Regions from separate parts of the Pseudescherichia vulneris genome, predicted to be linked through region 2. Evidence: predicted binding sites of a transcription regulator. Region 2 holds the regulator's gene; each other region holds the start of a gene.

Region 1 (7,039 bases), 1.8 Mb from region 2:
GGCGTGGTGACGCCCATAGGCAGGTAGACCAGATCCAGCTTGGCATCATAGGCCGCCGGTGCCCAGGAGTTCGGAGAGTTCGGCGTAAAGTGATGCTCGTCCGATGGAATAGCGTTCGGATCTTTCGCGCCCGGATCGAAGGCCCACAGCAGGGCACCGGTATTGATATCGAAGCCGCGAATAACGCCAGACGGCTCACGGGTAGAGTAGTTATCGGTTACCGCACCGGCAATGACAATCACCTTATCGGTAACGATCGGCGGTGAGGTCGGCTCGTACATGCCTGGGGTGGTGACCGGCATGTTGGTTTGCAGGTTCAGAATACCTTTGTTAGCAAAGGATTCGCACAGCTTGCCGTTGTCGGCGTTGACGGCGAACAGACGACCATCGTTTACCGGCAGAATGATGCGGCGCGGGCAGTTAGCTACAACGTCCGGGCTGGCATTGTTGGCGTTCGCCTCATGATAGGAGACGCCACGGCAGGTCACGTGCTGGAACGACGGATTGGTGTTCAGCTGCGGATCGAAGTGCCACTTCTCTTTACCGGTTGCGGCATCCAGAGCAAACAGACGCTGGTGCGCGGTGCAGAGGAACAGGGTGTCGCCAACCTTAATCGGCGTGACTTCATTGGTGATCTCACCCGGATCGGTTGGCAGCTTCAGATCGCCGGTACGGAATACCCAGGCCTCTTTCAGCTTGTGCACGTTGTCGGCGTTGATCTGCTTCAGTGGAGAGTAGCGCTGACCCTCCTGGTTACGACCATAGGCCGGCCAGTCGGCATCTGCGACCTGAGAGATCGGTGCAGCAGGCGTCGCATCAGCGCTCAGCGTGCCGTTAATCTCCTGCGGATCGTTAAAGCCTGCCCAGGTCAGCATCCCGCCAGCGATCACCAGCGCCACCAGCAGAGCGGCGACCGCACCGTTGGCAGGTACGATCAGGCGACGCCAGACAAACGGCAGCACCAGCCAGATACCAAAGAAGACGAGGATGTCGCTGCGCGGGGTGAGCGCCCAGAAGTCGAAGCCGACTTCCCAGACGCCCCAGATCATGGTGCCGAGCAGGAGCGCAGCATAGAGCCAGAGCGCTACACGCTTGCTGCGCCACAGCAGCCAGGCGACGCCGAGCATGATAAGACCGGCAACGGGGTAGTACCAGGAGCCGCCAACGGCGACCAGCCAGACCCCACCGATCAGAAGGAATAGCCCGCATAGTGCTGCGAACAGGGCTGTTAACGTCACGAGCACGCGCGACGTCCGAGCTTTTGTTTCTGCCATAGAAAGAGACTCTTCATGTTTAATATTTTGATAGCAATTAATTATAGGATTTAACAAGTGTGACCGTCATCACAAATTTGGCTTTTCTTAACTCAATGCCCGAATAAAAGCATTTGCTGGTATACTGGCGCGCTAATGAATTGATGCCGGAATAGACGCTATCCGCATCGAGTGAGTGGTTAAAAAATCAAACGGTTAGCATATGAAACATACTGTTGAAGTGATGATCCCGGAAGCGGAGATCAAAGCGCGTATTAGTGAACTGGGTCGTCAAATCACCGAACGCTATCAGGAGAGCGGCAGCGAGATGGTGCTGGTGGGCCTGCTGCGCGGCTCGTTTATGTTTATGGCCGATCTGTGCCGCGAAGTGCAGGTGCCGCATGAGGTCGATTTCATGACCGCCTCCAGCTACGGCAGCGGTATGTCCACCACCCGTGACGTAAAAATCCTCAAGGATCTGGACGAAGACATTCGCGGCAAAGACGTGCTGATCGTCGAAGATATTATCGACTCGGGAAATACGCTCTCTAAAGTGCGTGAGATCCTCAGCCTGCGCGAGCCCAAGTCGCTGGCGATCTGTACCCTGCTGGATAAACCGTCGCGCCGGGAAGTTGAGGTGCCGGTAGAGTTTGTTGGCTTCTCGATCCCGGATGAGTTTGTCGTGGGTTACGGCATCGACTATGCCCAGCGCTATCGTCATCTGCCTTACGTAGGCAAAGTGGTGCCGCTGGAAGAGCAAGCATAAAAAAGCCCGGTAGCGATTACGCTTTACCGGGCCTGACAAACGCGTGCCGCCAGGGCACGCTTATTTGTGGTTAATATGCTTCTGGCCGATATTGGACACGCCCTTGCGATAGCCCTGTTCAAGGGTATCGCGGCTGGTGGCGGTGACGTCGAGATCGCGCAGCAGGCCGTCGTGAATACCGTAGGCCCAGCCGTGGATAGTGACATTCTGCCCGCGTTTCCACGCCGACTGCATAATCGTTGAGTGGCCCAGGTTATAGACCTGCTCCATCACGTTCAGCTCGCACAGGGTATCGAGGCGACGCTCTTCCGGCATTTCGCTCAGCAGCGCGTTGTGCTTGAGCCAGATGTCACGGATGTGCAGCAGCCAGTTGTTGATCAGCCCCAGCTCAGGGTTCTCAACCGCCGCCTGCACGCCGCCGCAGCCGTAGTGGCCGCAGATGATGATGTGCTCAACTTCCAGCACGTCCACCGCGTACTGCACCACCGACAGGCAGTTCAGATCGGTGTGGATAACCAGGTTGGCGACGTTACGGTGAACGAACAGCTCGCCCGGCTCAAGGCCGGTCAAACGCTCGGCGGGAACGCGGCTGTCAGAGCAGCCAATCCACAGGAAACGCGGTTTCTGGGCTTTTGACAGGGTCTCGAAAAATCCGGGATCCTCTTCCACCAGCATTTTTGACCATAGTGCATTGTTACTGATGAGTGTATCTATATCTTTCATGACGGTTAACGACCTGTAACCAAGTAAATGCGTTGAGCTAATATAGGTCAACTCCATTTAATTTTAAACCACACATAGAGTGTCAGAAAAAAGGTAAGCGAAACGACATGACCATTGCACTGGAGCTTGAGCAGCTTAAAAAAACCTATCCGGGTGGCGTGCAGGCGCTGCGCGGCATTGATTTAAAAGTAGAAGCGGGTGACTTCTACGCGCTTCTGGGACCCAACGGTGCGGGTAAATCGACCACTATCGGCATCGTCAGTTCGCTAGTAAATAAAACCTCGGGGCGGGTGAGCGTCTTTGGCTATGACCTGCAGAAGGACGTGGTAAACGCCAAACGTCAGCTTGGCCTGGTGCCGCAGGAGTTTAACTTTAACCCCTTTGAGACGGTGCAGCAGATTGTCGTCAACCAGGCGGGCTACTATGGCGTTGAGCGCCAGGAAGCACTGATCCGTAGCGAAAAGTACCTGAAGCAGCTCGATCTGTGGGAAAAACGTAACGAAAAGGCGCGGATGCTCTCCGGCGGGATGAAACGTCGACTGATGATCGCCCGGGCGCTGATGCATGAGCCAAAGTTGCTGATCCTCGACGAGCCAACCGCCGGGGTGGACATCGAGCTGCGCCGCTCCATGTGGGGCTTCCTGAAAGATTTGAACGCCCAGGGCACGACCATTATTCTCACCACCCACTATCTGGAAGAGGCGGAGATGCTCTGCCGTAATATCGGCATTATCCAGCACGGCGAGCTGGTGGAGAACACCTCCATGAAGTCGCTGCTGGCCAAGCTGAAATCGGAGACCTTTATCCTCGACCTGGCCGCGAAAAGTCCGCTGCCGACGCTGGAAGGCTACCAGTACCGGCTGGTGGATACTTCAACCCTTGAGGTCGAGGTGCTGCGTGAGCAGGGGATCAACAGCGTTTTCAGTCAGCTGAGCGCTCAGGGCGTTCAGGTATTAAGCATGCGTAACAAAGCCAACCGTTTAGAAGAGCTGTTTGTCACGCTGGTACACAATAAAAAAGGAGACCACGCATGATGCAGCTCTACTGGGTCGCGCTAAAAAGTATCTGGCACAAAGAGATCCAGCGCTTTATGCGCATCTGGATCCAGACCCTGGTTCCGCCAGTGATCACCATGACCCTCTATTTCATCATCTTCGGCAACCTGATCGGGTCGCGTATTGGTGAGATGCATGGCTTCACCTACATGCAGTTTATCGTTCCTGGCCTGATCATGATGGCGGTCATCACCAACGCCTACGCCAACGTCGCCTCGTCGTTCTTCAGCGCCAAGTTCCAGCGTAACATTGAGGAGCTGCTGGTGGCTCCGGTGCCTACCCACGTGATCATTGCTGGCTACGTCGGTGGCGGTGTGGCGCGCGGGCTGTGCGTCGGTGTGCTGGTCACGGCGGTGTCGCTCTTCTTCGTACCTTTCCAGGTGCATTCATGGCTGTTTGTCGGCCTGACGCTGCTGCTGACGGCGGTGCTCTTCTCGCTGGCGGGCCTGCTGAACGCGGTATTTGCCAAAACCTTTGACGATATCAGCCTGATCCCGACTTTCGTGCTGACGCCGCTCACCTATCTCGGCGGAGTGTTCTACTCCCTGACCCTCCTGCCGCCGTTCTGGCAGGGGCTGTCGCACCTTAACCCGATCGTCTATATGATCAGCGGTTTCCGCTTCGGCTTCCTGGGGATTAGCGACGTGCCGCTGGTAATGACCGTCGGCGTGCTGGCGGTATTTATCGTCGCGTTCTACCTGCTGTGCTGGTATCTGATCCAGCGTGGGCGTGGCCTGCGTAGCTAATCCCCCATGTTCATACGTCTACTTCTGGCGCTGCTCCTGGTATGGAGCAGCGCCGCCTCTGCCCGCCTGTTGGAGCAGGACTCCCCGGCTCGCTATATGCAGACCACCGAGGCCGCTGCCGTCTGGGCGCAGATTGGCGACCGGGTGATCAACGTCGGCTATGTGCAGGCGGGGCAGATTATTGCGGTGATGAATGGGGAAGGGGACTACAGCGCCTTTCGCTTCGGCTTTGGCCGGGCTTTTATCGACAAAGGCCATCTGGAGCCGGTGCGCGGTAAAAAACGGGTGCAGGACCGGCTGGGGGATCTCAACAAGCCTCTCAGCAATCAGAACCTGATAACCTGGAAAGCGACCCCGCTCTACAGCGGGCCTAACGTCAGAAGCGCGCCTTTCGGCATGCTGGCAGAGAACCTGCGCTACCCCATCGTCGGCAAGCTGCGCGATGGGTTGAATCAGACCTGGTTCCAGATCCGCATCGGCGACCGGCTGGCCTATATCAGCAGCCTGGATGCGCAGGAGGATCACGGCATCCCGGTGCTCACCTACCACCACATTCTGCGCGATGAAGAGAACACCCGCTTTCGCCACACCTCAACCACCACGTCGGTTCGCGCCTTCAGCAACCAGATGACCTGGCTGCGGGATCGGGGCTATACCACCCTGACGATGTATCAGCTGGAGGGCTACCTGAAGAACCGGCTCAACCTTCCGGCCCGCGCAGTGGTTATTACCTTTGACGATGGGCTGAAGTCGATCAGCCGCTATGCCTGGCCGATCCTCAAGCAGTACGGCTTTAAGGCGACGTCGTTTATTATCTCGTCGCGCATTAAAGCCTATCCGCAACGGTGGGACCCGACATCGTTACAGTTTATGAGCATCTCCGAGCTCCGCGGTATTCAGGACGTGTTTGATATCCAGTCGCATACCCACTTTCTGCATCGGGTGGACGCCACGCGTCATCCCATTCTGCTCAGCCGCAGCTACCACATCATTGAGTTCGATTTTGCCCACTCGCGCCGGGCGCTGTCGCAGTTTAATCCGCACGTGGATTATCTCTCGTATCCCTTTGGCGGCTATAACGAGAAAGCAATCGAGGCGGCGCGGGATGCCGGTTTTCATATGGCGGTGACAACGGTGAAGGGGAAGGTGAAGCCGGGGGATAATCCGTTCTTACTGAAACGACTCTATATCTTAAGAACGGACTCGTTAGATGAGATGGCACGGCTGGTCGGCAACCAGCCGTAGCGATTAGGCAACCTGAACCGGCACTGCTTTCGCTTTGCGGGTCATCTCGTTGTCGCCGTCGAAGTAGGCCACCTTCGGCTGCCAGCTGCGGGCCTGCTCGTCCGGCATCGTCACGTAGGTGGCGATGATCAGGATGTCGCCCACGTCGGCACAGTGGGCCGCCGCGCCGTTGACCGAGATGATTTTCGAGCCGCGCTCGCCGGCAATCGCATAGGTGGAGAAGCGCTTGCCGTTGGTCACGTTGTAAATATCGATGGCTTCGTATTCCAGAATACCAGCCGCCTCAAGGAAATCCTGGTCAATAGCGCAGGAGCCTTCATAGTGCAGGTCTGCCTGAGTCACTTTGACGCGGTGGAGCTTGCCTTGCAGCATAGTGCGGATCATAACGTCTACCTTTGTGCTTGTGTTGGCCCGGCCGCCTGCGCCGCCGGGAGTAAAATGTCAGAGCATCAACCCGCTGGCGGCGGGGTCAGCTCTACCGTCACGTTGTCGATGAGGCGCGCCTGGCCAAGCCATGCCGCCATCAGGATCACCGCCCGCTGGCTGGCATCGGTCAGCGCCAGCAGCGTGTCGGCATCGCGGATCTGGATCTCATCGGTACGAAAACCGGCTTCATCCAGCGCCTGTCCGGCCTCGGCAATCATCTCTTCCAGCGGGCGTTCGCCTGCCCGCAGCTTCGCTGCCAGGGCGTTCATCTCTTTGCTCAGCGCCGGGGCAATCTTACGCTGCTCCGCCGTGAGGTAGCCGTTGCGCGAGCTGAGGGCCAGACCGTCTTTGGCACGCACCGTCGGCACGCCAACGATGTCGATGTCGTAGCCCATGTCGGCCACCATCTTGCGGATCACCGCCAGCTGCTGGAAGTCTTTCTCACCAAAGCAGGCGACGTCCGGCTGGACCAGGTTAAACAGCTTGCTGACGATGGTCGCTACGCCACGGAAATGACCCGGACGGCTTGCACCTTCCAGCATGGTAGAGAGGCCAGGAACGTCAACGTAGGTCTGCTCTCCGGTACCCTGGGGGTAAACCTGATCGGCGGCAGGGGCGAAGACAAAATCTACCTTACGCTTGTTCAGCTTCTCGCAATCTTCCTGCAGGGTGCGCGGGTAGCGCTGCAGATCGTCAGGGCGATCAAACTGCATGGGATTAACAAAGATGCTCACCACCACCACATCAGCGTGGGTTTTCGCTTCGTCAACCAGCTGCATATGACCATCGTGCAGGTTGCCCATGGTCGGCACCAGCGCAACGCGC
Region 2 (6,584 bases):
GCGCTGGGCCACTGCCATCCTGCACTGGTGGAGGCGCTGAAGAGCCAGGGCGAAACCCTGTGGCATACCAGCAATGTCTTTACCAACGAGCCAGCGCTGCGCCTGGCGCGTAAGATTATCGACGTCACCTTTGCCGAGCGCGTGCTGTTTATGAACTCCGGCACCGAGGCCAACGAAACCGCCTTTAAGCTGGCGCGCTACTACGCCTCTACGCGCCACAGTCCGTACAAAACCAAAATCATCGCCTTCCATAACGCCTTCCACGGACGTTCGCTGTTTACCGTCTCGGTCGGCGGCCAGCCGAAATACTCCGACGGCTTCGGACCGAAACCCGCCGATATCATCCACGTGCCGTTCAACGATCTTCATGCGGTGAAAGCGGTGATGGACGATCACACCTGTGCGGTGGTGGTTGAGCCGGTGCAGGGGGAGGGGGGCGTGACTGCCGCCACGCCAGAATTCTTACAGGGCCTGCGCGAGCTGTGCGACCAGCACCAGGCGCTGCTGGTCTTTGATGAAGTGCAGTGCGGGATGGGGCGCAGCGGCGATCTCTTTGCCTACATGCACTACGGCGTAACGCCGGATATCCTCACCAGCGCCAAGGCGCTGGGTGGCGGTTTCCCTATCAGCGCCGTGCTGACCACCGAGGCGATTGCCAACGCCTTCCACGTGGGCTCCCACGGTTCGACCTACGGCGGCAACCCGCTGGCCTGCGCGGTGGCGGGTGCAGCCTTTGACATTATTAGCTCGACTGAGGTGCTGCAAGGCGTTAGCGAGAAGCGACAGCGCTTCGTCAAACATTTACAGCAGATCGACGAGCAGTTTGACGTGTTCAGCGATATTCGCGGCATGGGCCTGCTGATTGGTGCCGAGCTAAAACCGCAGTACAAGGGGCGCGCCCGCGATCTGCTTTACGCGGCCGCCGATGAGGGCGTGATGGTGCTGAACGCCGGGCCAGACGTGATGCGCTTTGCCCCGTCGCTGGTGGTCAGCGAGCAGGATATTGATGAAGGCATGCAGCGCTTTGCCGTGGCGGTAGCCAACCTTGTCCGGGCTTAATCTTTACTCCACCGGCGATTAAGCCAGATGCCATGATGCGGGCGCTGACGCCATGCCACCGATGAGATGGTGTGCATGCTGTTCAGATGCCCGATAATACGCTGGAGATGCATCTCCATCGGGCTCATTGGGCCGTGGGTGCGCGTCTCCGGCGCTTCAAGAATATTCGCGTCCCCGGATGCTCCGGCCCCGTCATAGTCCAGCCGCTGCTGGCAGCGCTGAAGCGCAATTTCGCATGACTCCAGATAGCGCTGGGTCAGGTCCGGCGTCAGCATGGCATGCTCCCGAGCCAGCGTTGTCAGGGCGTTAATATGCTCGACGATAAACTGGCTATGGGTCACCCAGAGCTTCATGTCTTCCAGATAGTGGGTATTGAACCCCGGCTCCTGCATCGCCTGATTCAGCGAGTTAAAGAGGGCGTTGTGCGCCTGGTTGACCCGTATCCGCTGGTAGGCCAGCGGCGTCGGCTGCGGATCGTCGCTGAGGATCAGGCGAATCGCATCCTGATCCTTCTCAATGGCATCATGGGCGTTTTTCCGCAGTAGACCGCTCTGCCACTGCGGCCAGAGCCAGACCATCCCGCCGAAGGCGATCAGGCAGCCAATCAGGGTATCGATCAGCCGGGCAACGATAAAATTCTCGCCGCTCAGGGTCAGAATTTGAATCGAGTACACCGCCGTAATGGTGAATCCTACCGTCGCCCAGCCGTAGCTCTTGCGAATGATCAGGTAGCTGATTAGCGTGATAAATAGCATGCCCAGCAGGGTATACCCCTCCGGAACATGGAAGTGCAGGGCAACGCCAGCAACCGTTAACCCTGCCAGTGTGCCTGCCGCCCGATGTAAAATACGTACCCGAGTAGCGCCGTAGCCGTTCTGCGTAACCAGCAGCACCGTCATTAGGATCCAGTAGGGCTTCGGCAGATGCAGGGCACTGCCCATCAGGCTGGCGATGCTCAACATGACGCTGATGCGGGCGGCATTGCGCAGCGCCGGAGATTTCAGCGACAGATAACTCTTGAGCGCCTCCCACAGCGGCTGGCGGCGCTGCTGGTCGGCCATCAGGTCGCGGGTATAGAGTGGGCGCTGGGTGCGCAGCACGCGGGCGATGCGGCTAAAGTGCCAGGCGCAGAACTGCCCAACCGGATTTTGCGGATGTTGGCGGGCGATCTTCTCCAGGGCACCAATCTGCTTCTCCATGGTGAAGCGGGTCGGGTAGCGATGGTACAGAATGTCGTCTGCCAGCACCCGAAGCCGGGCAGCGACCACCTGCGCATTCCAGCGGATCACCGCTTCGGCGTGGCTGCGCTCCACCAGCTTCTGCACCTCTTCCGGCTGGTGCAGGCTGACCGAGATGTGCTCCTGCAGATCCAGCGCCACCTGAAACGCCCGCAGCAGACGCTTGTAGTCGTTATGCTGGTTGGCGGCGAGCATATGCAGCTGCTGATAGCACTGGCTGATGAGATCCACCGCCTTTTGCTGACGCGCCAGCAGCGGCGGCAGGGCCTTCTCCGGATCGGCGTGCTGCGTCAGCAGGCTGTATTTCGCCTCGCAGTAATCGGCGAGCTGGCGGTAGAGCAGGCTCAATGATTCGCGCAGGGGCTGCTCGCGCCACAGCCAAAACCAGAACCAGTTAAATGCGCCATACCAGAGCGTGCCCAGGGCGTAGATGAGCAGCGGTTCCCAGACCGGCATATTGCCCGCCAGGCTGAGGGTAAAGATAGCGGCGATAAGCGAAGCGGGCAGCAGACGTGCGTGTAGAGGACTGATTTCCGCCGTGACGCCCAGCAGCATTGCCAATCCGGCGAGGATCAGCGGGAGCGCAACGTTGGCCCCCAGCAGCAGCTGCACCGCCAGGCTACAGCCAGCAAACAGCGAGCCGCCGATAACCAGGCGCTTAAAGAAGCGTTTGTGCGGCGTATCAAGACCGGCAATGTTGCAGCAGGCGGGCACCAGCGAGAATAGCAGACCATGCTGAAGATGACCCAGCGCCAGACCGATGGCCACAGGAAGACACAGCACCAGCGTTTGCCGCAGTGCGTAGTTAACTTCGGGGTGGTAGATTAACCTGCGCCACATGAGGAGAAGAGCAAAAACGGCGTCCGCAGAGGCGATACGCCGTTCTTAAAGCTTAACGTGTTCCGTAGACGACGATGGTTTTGCCGTGCGCGGAGATCAGGTTCTGATCTTCCAGCATCTTCAGAATACGGCCTACGGTTTCACGGGAGCAGCCGACGATCTGGCCGATCTCCTGGCGGGTGATTTTGATCTGCATCCCGTCCGGATGGGTCATGGCGTCCGGCTGTTTAGCCAGGTTCAGCAGGGTCTGCGCGATGCGGCCGGTGACGTCGAGGAAGGCGAGGTTACCCACTTTCTCAGAAGTGACCTGCAGGCGGCGTGCCATCTGCGACGAAAGACGCATCAGAATATCCGGGTTGACCTGGATCAGCTGACGGAATTTTTTATAGGAAATTTCGGCCACTTCACAGGCGGTTTTCGCCCGTACCCATGCGCTGCGCTCCTGGCCCTCTTCAAACAGGCCCAGTTCACCGATAAAGTCGCCCTGGTTCAGGTAAGAGAGGATCATCTCTTTCCCTTCTTCGTCCTTGATGAGCACTGCCACTGAGCCTTTGACGATGTAGTACAACGTTTCCGCTTTTTCACCCTGGTGAATCAGCGTGCTCTTCGATGGGTACTTATGAATGTGGCAATGAGACAAGAACCATTCGAGAGTCGGGTCTGTTTGTGGTTTGCCAAGCACCATGCGCGGTTATCCTCTGTTATAAGCTGGCGCCAGTCGCGGGACGCATCCGGCGGCTGGGGTTGCAATCATATGCTTCCCGAATCCTGGGAAGGGGGCCGTCAATATAAGCGTGCGGCCTGTAATGGTTGAAGTCCTCTGCATACCTGCATAATGTCAATACATTACCGTAGCATCCCGACTGTTTTAGCATAGCTTTTGCCGTGTGTCTCCTGGTGTCTCGCTTCAGCTTGATGGATGTCGCCTTCCGTTGCGCGTTTTACTCGGCGCGCGTAATCTGTCGGGAAAATTGCCACTCTGGAGTGATGAAAATGCAAGCACGCGTAAAATGGGTTGAAGGGTTAACGTTCCTCGGCGAATCCGCCTCTGGCCATCAGGTTTTAATGGACGGCAACTCCGGGGATAAAGCCCCCAGCCCGATGGAGATGGTGCTGATGGCGGCAGGCGGATGCAGCGCCATCGACGTGGTGTCGATCCTGCAGAAAGGCCGTCATAGCGTGACCGATTGCGAAGTGAAGCTGACCTCCGAGCGCCGGGAAGAGGCCCCGCGTCTCTTCACCCACATCAACCTGCACTTTATCGTTACCGGCAAAGAACTGAAGGATGCGGCGGTATCCCGCGCGGTAGATCTCTCGGCGGAGAAGTACTGCTCCGTGGCGCTGATGCTGGAGAAAGCGGTTAACATCACCCATTCATACGAAGTGATTGAGGGATGATTTTATGCCCGGTGGCGCTGCGCTTACCGGGCCTACATGACGCGCATTGCCTTATTCAATCTTCTTGCCTTCCATCAGCCGCTGCACCAGCGGCAGCATGATCAGCTCCATCGCCAGCCCCATTTTGCCGCCCGGCACCACCAGGGTATTGATATGGGAGATAAACGAGCCTTGCAGCATCGCCAGCAGCCAGGGGTAATCTATCCCCTCCAGATCGCGGAAGTGGATCACCACAAAGCTCTCGTCCAGCGAGGGAATATTTTTGGCTGCGAAAGGGTTTGAGGTGTCGACCGTGGGGACGCGCTGGAAGTTGATGTGGGTGCGGGAGAACTGCGGCGTAATGAAGTTGATATAGTCATCCATTGAGCGTACCACCGAGTCCATCACCGTCTCCCGGGAGTGGCCGCGCTCGCTGGTGTCGCGGATCATCTTCTGGATCCACTCCAGGTTGATAATCGGCACCACCCCCACCAGCAGATCCACATGGCGTGCCACGTCGTGCTGGGGCGTCACCACGCCGCCGTGCAACCCCTCATAAAACAGAATATCGGTAGGTTCCGGCAGCGGCTGCCACGGCGTAAAGGTGCCCGGAACCTGGTTCCACGGCACGGCTTCGTCGTAGGTGTGCAGATACTTGCGCGCCTGCCCGGTGCCGTTGTGACCATACTCGATAAAGGTCTGCTCCAGCAGGCCAAAATCGTTGGCGTCCGGGCCAAAGTAGCTGATATGCCGCCCGGCATCGCGCGCCTTGCGGATTGCCATATCCATCTCCGGACGGGTATAGCGGTGGAAGCTATCGCCCTCCACCTCGGCGGCGCGCAGCCCGAGCTGAGAAAAAATTTTACGAAAGGCGAGGCTGGTGGTGGTGGTTCCTGCACCGCTGGAACCTGTCACAGCAATCACCGGATGTTTGGCTGACATAGCGAACGACTCCCTGATAAACAGCAGAAGAGGGCGGATCGCCTGACGCAGCGTTATTCGCGAAACTGTTTACGGGGCATAATATTGACCGTCTCGTGTAGCTCTGACCACACCAGCACGGCCTCACCCGTTTCCAACTGACGCTTTACGTCGGCAACCTTTTGCTCAAGCGAACGCTCATGTTCACCATAATCGGTGCCTTCGCGCAAGACAAAGCTCTCAATCAGGCTGTAGAGCGTCTCGGGTGGAACCTCTTGCCAGGGAATAATCATCTATGCCTCCAGATAGGGTGCCAGCCAGTCGGGGATGCGCTTTTCAAGCCACATCTCAGGGCGGCGTAGCGTGCCGCCAACGAAGCCAACATGGCCGCCATGTTCGGTCAACTGATACTCAATATTAGCGGGTAAATGACCCGCCGCCGGAATGACGTGGTGATCCATAAAGGGATCGTCTTTGGCATGGATAATCAGCGTCGGTTTGCGGATCTGCGGCAGGACCGGCATGGCGCTGCTTCGGCGATAATAGTCAATGGCATCATCGAACCCGTGCGCCTTCGCGGTGATCAGATCATCAAACTCACGGATGCGGCGCACGCGCTTGAGCTGGGCGAGATCGATCGGCAGCGAGCCGGGATAGGCCTTGAGCTTGCGCGTGGCGTTGGCTTTCAGCAGGTTCAGCAGGTAATGCTGGTAGAAGCGTGTAAAACCCTTATCCATATGGAGACTACAGGCCTCCAGCACCAGCGGCGCTGAGACAATCACCGCCGCGTTGAGCGGCAGGCTATCGTCGGCTTTAGCCAGCAGGCAGCCAAGCATATTGCCGCCGAGGGAGTAGCCTACTGCCGCCGTCGGCGCTGGGCCAAACGCATTATGCAGCCAGTGCAGGAACGCGCTGCCATCTTCGGTTTCGCCGGAGTGATAGATGCGGTTCAGGCGGTTAGGCTCGCCGCTGCAGCCGCGAAAGTGCATCACCACCCCAAGCCAGCCGCGCTGTTTGGCGGCGTGGATTAAGCCATGGGCGTAGGGGCTGTGCAGGCTGCCCTCCAGACCGTGAAAGACCACCAGCCGGGGCTTATCTTTTGCCTGCTGCGGATCTTCGCTCCATGCCAAATCGACAAAGTCGCCGTCG
Region 3 (7,039 bases), 630 kb from region 2:
TGCTGCCAAAAACGATGGCTATGGAGTGGGTTACGGCACACGCCCGCGCCAACCAGCGCCACCAGCGCCAGCCCCTGGCGCAAACGCAGCTCGCCCGGTAGCCCGGCTTCGTCGAGTAGCTTAAGCGCGCTATCAACGACCTCTGAGGTGTAGCAGAGCTGAAGCAGGTTGCGGTCGGTATGCACGCCTACCGCCAGCGGACGCAGCTGGGCGCGCTTAAGGATCAGGTCGATCTCTTTATGCGCCAGCTTGAAGTCCTGGCTCGGCGGCACCTGGAACTCAATCAGGCAGACGTCATCGTGGCTGGTGACGATGCGTGCGCCCGTCCCGGAAGCCAGCACGCGCTCGATGCGCGTAGAGCCCTGCTCCGGGTTATAGCTGCAGCGCAGCTGAAGATCGATATCGCTGCCGGAGACCGGCTGTAGCGTGCGGGCGTGCAGTACCGGCGCGGCCAGGCGGGCCAGCTCGCTGGCTTCGTCGAGACGCAGCAGCGGCAGCAGGCAGGCATCTTTTACTTTACGCGGGTCAGCGCTGTAGACCCCGGCCACGTCGCTCCAGATGGTCACCCGAGAGACGCCGCCCAGCGCGCCAATCTGCGTTGCCGAGTAGTCAGAGCCGTTACGGCCCAGCAGTACGGTCTCTCCCGCATCGTTGCGGCAGATAAAACCGGTCACCACCAGCCGTTTGCCGGGGTGCTGCACCATCAGCTGTTGCAGCAGCGGCCAGGAGAGGCCTTCGTCAACCTGCGGCTGGGCAGAGCGCTCGGCGCGTAAAAATTCCCGCGCGTCGAGCCAGGCGGCATTTAACCCCTGCAGATTAAGCACGGCGGACATCAATCGCGCGGACCAGATCTCGCCGTGGCCGACCACCTCGGCATAGACCGCATCGGTAACGCCGCTGTCGAGCAGGCCAGCGAGACGCTCCAGATCGTGAATAAATTCGCTGATTAACCCATCGGCGGTCTCAGCAGGAAGTAATCCACTGATAAGTTCGGACTGGTAGCGCCGCAGCGCCTGTTGAACCTGATGCGCAGAGAGTCTGTCGGTCTGGCTGAGCTTCAGCCAGCTGATCAACTGGTTGGTGGTGCTGCCGGCGGCCGAGACCACCATCATATCGCCAGGCTGCGAATACTCTGCCATGATACCGGCGACACGCAGGTAACACTTCACATCCGCCAGACTACTACCACCAAACTTATGCAGTTGACGACCCTTCGCCCCTGCCTGCGCAATCACACTCATGTTTACCCCTTGGCTGCGATCCGGAATGCATTTTCCAGATCGGCAATTAAATCTTCACCATCTTCAATACCGGTCGAGATGCGTAGCAGCGTCTCGGAGATGCCGGCGGCGGCGCGTGCTTCGGCGGCCATGCCCGCGTGCGTCATGGTAGCGGCATGGGAGATCAGGCTCTCCACGCCGCCTAGCGACTCCGCCAGCGTAAACAGCGACAGGCCGCTTAAGAAACGACGCAGGGTCTGCTCATCGCCGTCCAGCTCAAAGCTCAGCATCGCGCCGAAGCCTTTCTGCTGACGGGCGGCAATCTCGTGGCCCTGGTTTTCCGGCAGCGACGGGTGATAGAGCGTCTTCACCAGCGGCTGCGTCTTCAGGAACTCAACGATCGCCTGAGCGTTACGCTGGGCCACTTCCATACGCGGCGACAGCGTACGCAGACCGCGCAGCAGCAGGTAGCTATCAAACGCGCTGCCCGTTACGCCAATATTATTCGCCCACCATGCCAGTTCGGTGACGGTCGCTTCCTCTTTGGCAATCACCACGCCCGCTACCACGTCGGAGTGGCCGTTGAGGTACTTGGTGCAGGAGTGCAGCACCAGATCCGCCCCCAGCGCCAGCGGGTTTTGCAGCGCCGGGCTGAGGAAGGTGTTATCCACCACGCTCACCGCGCCCGCTTCGCGTGCCAGCTGACAGATTTTCGCAATATCCACGACGCGCAACAATGGATTACTTGGACTTTCGATCAGCACCAGCTTCGGTTGTTCAGCCAGCGCCGCCTTCAGGGCCTGCTCATCGTTTTGATCGACAAAGAGAACGCGGTAACAGCCGCGCTTCGCCAGGCTATCAAACAGACGGTAGCTGCCGCCGTAGCAGTCGTGTGGGGCCACCAGCAGATCGCCAGGCTTCAGATAAACCGTGGTCACCAGGTGGATAGCGGACATGCCGGTATTGGTCAGCACGGCACCTGCCCCGCCTTCCAGCTCCGCCAGCGCACGCTGGACGACATCACGCGTCGGATTACCGCGGCGGGAGTAGTCATGCGCGCGCGGCTCGTTGAAATCGGTGAAGTTATAGGTGCTGGAGAGATGAATCGGCGGGACAACGCAGCCGTACTGCTCGTCATCATTCAATCCGCTACGCACTGCAATGGTGGCCTGTTTACGCGTCATGTGAAGGCTTCCTGGCTTAATGGATGAAAATCAGGCCACAGAATAGCATTGTGGTGATAGACGTCAATACATCTGGACATCTAAACTTCTTTGCGTATAGATTGAGCAAACTGAGAATAACCGTTAAAATTATCTGCATTAGCGCACATCCCCGGAGCCAATACTCCGTGTCACGGTGGCGTCTCTACGGTAAACTACGCGAGATTACGGCCCAGTCCCTGCGTTTAGTCGGGTTTTGGCCATTTATTAATGAGAAAGAGGATTAAGGTATCTCATGGCTGAATGGAGCGGCGAATATATCAGCCCCTACGCTGAGCACGGTAAGAAGAGTGAGCAAGTAAAAAAAATTACGGTTTCCATTCCTCTGAAGGTGTTAAAGATCCTCACCGATGAACGTACCCGTCGTCAGGTCAACAACCTGCGTCACGCGACAAACAGCGAGCTGCTGTGCGAAGCGTTCCTGCATGCGTTCACCGGCCAGCCTTTGCCGAACGATGAAGACCTGCGCAAAGAGCGCAGCGACGAAATCCCTGAAGAGGCGAAGATTATCATGCGCGAGCTGGGCATCGACCCGGACACATGGGAATACTAATAGAAAAGGGGCTTCGGCCCCTTTTTGCTGGTTGTCATACGCCGGGTGGCGGCTGACGCAAAATTCAGGCACAAAAAAACCGCCCGAAGGCGGTTTTTTCTAAGCAGCGGATTCTTACTTGCTGCCTGGGATGCTGAAGCGCTTGTTGAAGCGGTCAACACGGCCACCGGTAGCAACATCACGCTGCTTGCCAGTGTAGAACGGGTGGCATGCGCCGCACACGTCCAGGTTCAGATCGTGACCCACGGTTGAATGGGTTTTGATCACGTTACCGCAAGAACAGGTTGCAGTAATCGCAGTGTAATTCGGGTGAATACCTTTTTTCATGGGAGAAACCTCAGTTAAGGCCGCATCGCTCTTCCAGCCCTAACGCCGGACACCATGCGAGATAATTAATTTAAGCTCTGGCGGCAGAATGCAACACCAAAGGCGGCGAATCATACAGAAATTAACCGCCATATGCAAACAGATCCGCATCTGCCTCCTCACAATGTGTATACTATCCCGCCAATTTCAAGTGCATGGATAAAAAAATGCCCGTTGCTCACGTTGCCCTGCCCGTCCCGCTGCCGCGCACCTTTGACTATCTGCTGCCTGCCGATCTGTCTGCCCGTGCGGGCTGCCGCGTGCGCGTGCCGTTCGGCAAGCAGCAGCGGGTGGGCGTCGTGGTCTCGGTAAGCGACAGCAGCGAACTGCCTCTGACCGAGCTAAAGAGCGTGGTGGAGGTACTGGACAGCGAGCCGGTGTTCTCCCCTTCGGTGTGGCGACTGCTGCTGTGGGCGGCGGAGTATTACCATCATCCGCTGGGCGACGTGCTGTTTCACGCCCTGCCCGTGCTGCTGCGCCAGGGGAAGCCCGCCAGCGCCGCACCGCTCTGGTACTGGTTCGCGACAGAGCAGGGCCAGGTGGTGGATATCAACAGCCTGAAGCGCTCGCCAAAGCAGCAGCAGGCGCTCTCCGCCCTGCGCCAGGGAAAAGTCTGGCGGCATCAGGTCGCGGATCTGGAATTTAACGATGCGGCGCTACAGGCGCTGCGCAGCAAAGGCCTGTGCGAGCTTAACAGCGAAACGCCTGCCCCCCGTGACTGGCGCGAAGGCTATGCCGTCAGCGGCGAGCGTCTGCGGCTCAACACCGAGCAGGCGACGGCAGTGGGAGCCATTCACAGCGAGGCCAACACCTTCTCCGCCTGGCTGCTGGCGGGCGTGACCGGCTCCGGGAAGACCGAGGTCTACCTGAGCGTGCTGGAGAACATTCTTGCCCAGGGCAAGCAGGCGCTGGTGATGGTGCCGGAGATTGGCCTGACGCCACAGACTATCGCCCGCTTCCGGGAGCGGTTTAACGCCCCGGTAGAGGTATTGCACTCGGGACTGAACGACAGCGAGCGCCTGAGCAGCTGGCTGAAAGCCAAGAACGGCGAGGCGGCGATTGTGATCGGTACCCGCTCGTCGCTGTTTACCCCGTTTAAAAACCTCGGCGTCATTGTGATCGACGAGGAGCACGACAGCTCCTATAAGCAGCAGGAGGGGTGGCGCTATCATGCTCGTGACCTGGCGGTCTACCGCGCCCACAGCGAGCAGATCCCGATTATCCTCGGCTCGGCCACGCCTGCGCTGGAGACCCTACACAACGTACGGCAGAAGAAGTACCGAATGCTGCGCCTTACCCGGCGGGCAGGCAATGCGCGACCGGCTAACCAGCACGTGCTCGATCTCAAGGGCCAGCAGCTGCAGGCAGGTCTCTCCCCAGCATTAATCAGCCGGATGCACCAGCACCTGCAGGCCAATAACCAGGTGATCTTGTTTCTCAACCGTCGCGGCTTTGCTCCAGCGCTGCTGTGCCACGACTGCGGGTGGATCGCCGAGTGCCCGCGCTGCGATCACTACTACACCCTGCACCAGGCCCAGCACCAGCTGCGCTGCCACCACTGCGACAGCCAGCGACCGGTGCCGCGCCAGTGTCCCTCCTGCGGCTCCACGCATATGGTTCCGGTGGGTTTGGGTACGGAGCAGCTTGAGCAGGCGCTCACCCCTCTCTTTCCCGGCGTGGCCATCTCGCGTATCGATCGCGACACCACCAGCCGCAAGGGGGCGCTGGAGCAGCATCTGGCAGAGGTGCATCGTGGCGGCGCACGTATTCTGATCGGCACGCAGATGCTGGCGAAGGGACATCACTTCCCAGACGTCACCCTGGTGGCGCTGCTCGACGTTGACGGGGCGCTGTTCTCGGCTGACTTCCGCGCCGCCGAGCGTTTCGCCCAGCTCTACACCCAAGTTTCAGGCCGTGCCGGACGCGCGGGCAAACAGGGTGAGGTGATTTTACAGACCCACCATCCTGAGCACCCGCTTCTGCAAACGCTGCTCTATAAAGGCTATGATGCCTTTGCTGAGGAGGCGCTGGCGGAGCGGCAGACGCTCCAGCTGCCGCCGTGGACCAGCCACGTCATCATCCGCGCTGAGGATCATAACAACCAGCAGGCCCCGCTCTTTCTGCAGCAGCTGCGCAATCTGCTGCAGGCCAGCCCGCTGGTGGATAGCCACCTCTGGCTGCTCGGCCCGGTGCCTGCGCTCGCGCCAAAGCGCGGCGGTCGCTACCGCTGGCAGCTGCTGCTTCAGCACCCTTCGCGTATTCGCCTGCAGCATATCGTCAGCGGCGCGTTGGCGCTGATTAATACCCTGCCAGAGGCGCGCAAGGTGAAGTGGGTGCTGGACGTGGATCCGATTGAGGGTTAGCGAGGCCAGGATGCGAGTCGGATCGAAAAATTCAACCTTCATCACAATTTTCCTGAAAATACTGTAACCGAACTGATTAACGATCTGCTAAAAATGTGGGTAATGTCGCACATAAGGGATGCGTCTGCGCTTATGCCAGACATGCGAGGAGAAAGAGTTGAAGGTGAAGAAAGAGGTTGCTGCGGCGACCATGAAAGATGTGGCCCAGAAAGCGAAGGTTTCTACGGCAACCGTCTCCAGGGCGTTGATGAATCCGGACAAAGTCTCTCAGGCGACCCGCAACCGCGTTGAGCAGGCGGCGCTGGAGGTGGGCTATTTGCCACAGGCGATGGGCCGCAATATTAAGCGCAACGAATCGCGCACGCTGCTGGTGATCGTGCCGGACATCTGCGATCCCTTTTTCAGCGAAATCATTCGCGGTATTGAAGTGACCGCGGCCGAGCAGGGCTATCTGGTGCTGATCGGCGACTGTGCCCACCAGAACCAGCAGGAGAAGACGTTTATCGATCTGATCATCACCAAGCAGATTGACGGCATGCTGCTGCTCGGCTCGCGCCTGCCCTTTGACGCCAGCATCGAGGAGCAGCGCAACCTGCCACCGATGGTGATGGCCAACGAGTTCGCGCCGGAACTGGAACTGCCCACGGTGCACATCGATAACCTGACGGCGGCCTTTAATGCGGTTAACTACCTGCTGGAGCAGGGACATCAGCGGATTGGCTGTATTGCCGGGCCGGAGGAGATGCCGCTGTGCCACTATCGCCTGCAGGGCTACGTCCAGGCGCTGCGCCGTTCCGGCATCACCGTTGACCCGCACTATATCGCCCGAGGCAACTTCACCTACGAGGCGGGGAGCAGTGCTATGGAGCAGCTGCTGGCGCTGCCGAAGCCGCCTACGGCGGTATTCTGCCACAGCGACGTCATGGCCCTTGGCGCGCTCTCCTGTGCGAAACGCAAAGGACTGAAAATACCTCAGGATCTGTCTATTATTGGTTTCGATAATATTTCACTGGCCCAATTCAGCGATCCGCCGCTGACCACGGTCGCCCAGCCGCGCTTTGAGATTGGCCGCGAGGCGATGCTATTGCTGTTGGATCAGCTACATGGCCAGGTCGTGAGCAGCGGATCGCGCCTGCTGGAGTGTGAATTGATCGTCCGCGGGTCGACACAGGCACTTACGTAACAGCGCCTGCTTTCAGAATTCCGCGTCTGGTCAAAGCCCCGTCGCTTAAGTAACATGACGGACCAATAAACGAATGAATACAGCGAAACGATAGTGGCCCAACGAGATTATGTACGCCGCAGCCAATCGGC

What was found. The regulator CRP, encoded in region 2, controls carbon source genes, mostly activating them, when cyclic AMP is high. The targets are predictions, from matches to a motif close to ATGTGANNNNNNTCACAT.
Region 1: hpt (hypoxanthine phosphoribosyltransferase) is a predicted target of CRP. The motif match lies at 1,332-1,349, and genes of this name have one in related genera.
Region 3: cytR (DNA-binding transcriptional regulator CytR) is a predicted target of CRP. The motif match lies at 5,819-5,836, and genes of this name have one in related genera.

The regions. Positions count from the first base shown of each region.
Region 1 covers NZ_LR607338.1:3,053,488-3,060,526, forward strand. Annotated here, with positions in the region: gene FN633_RS12645 (glucose/quinate/shikimate family membrane-bound PQQ-dependent dehydrogenase) at 1-1,274, opposite strand, end outside; gene hpt (hypoxanthine phosphoribosyltransferase) at 1,477-2,019, shown strand; gene can (carbonate dehydratase) at 2,080-2,742, opposite strand; gene FN633_RS12660 (ABC transporter ATP-binding protein) at 2,850-3,776, shown strand; gene FN633_RS12665 (ABC transporter permease) at 3,773-4,543, shown strand; gene FN633_RS12670 (polysaccharide deacetylase family protein) at 4,550-5,788, shown strand; gene panD (aspartate 1-decarboxylase) at 5,792-6,172, opposite strand; gene panC (pantoate--beta-alanine ligase) at 6,238-7,039, opposite strand, start outside.
Region 2 covers NZ_LR607338.1:1,241,941-1,248,524, reverse strand. Annotated here, with positions in the region: gene argD (bifunctional acetylornithine/succinyldiaminopimelate transaminase) at 1-1,059, shown strand, start outside; gene FN633_RS05135 (YccS/YhfK family putative transporter) at 1,056-3,137, opposite strand; gene crp (cAMP-activated global transcriptional regulator CRP) at 3,190-3,822, opposite strand; gene FN633_RS05125 (OsmC family protein) at 4,131-4,535, shown strand; gene FN633_RS05120 (phosphoribulokinase) at 4,587-5,456, opposite strand; gene FN633_RS05115 (YheU family protein) at 5,510-5,728, opposite strand; gene FN633_RS05110 (hydrolase) at 5,729-6,584, opposite strand, start outside.
Region 3 covers NZ_LR607338.1:614,547-621,585, reverse strand. Annotated here, with positions in the region: gene FN633_RS02535 (bifunctional aspartate kinase/homoserine dehydrogenase II) at 1-1,241, opposite strand, end outside; gene metB (cystathionine gamma-synthase) at 1,244-2,404, opposite strand; gene metJ (met regulon transcriptional regulator MetJ) at 2,679-2,996, shown strand; gene rpmE (50S ribosomal protein L31) at 3,111-3,323, opposite strand; gene priA (primosomal protein N') at 3,530-5,725, shown strand; gene cytR (DNA-binding transcriptional regulator CytR) at 5,883-6,908, shown strand; gene ftsN (cell division protein FtsN) at 7,002-7,039, shown strand, end outside.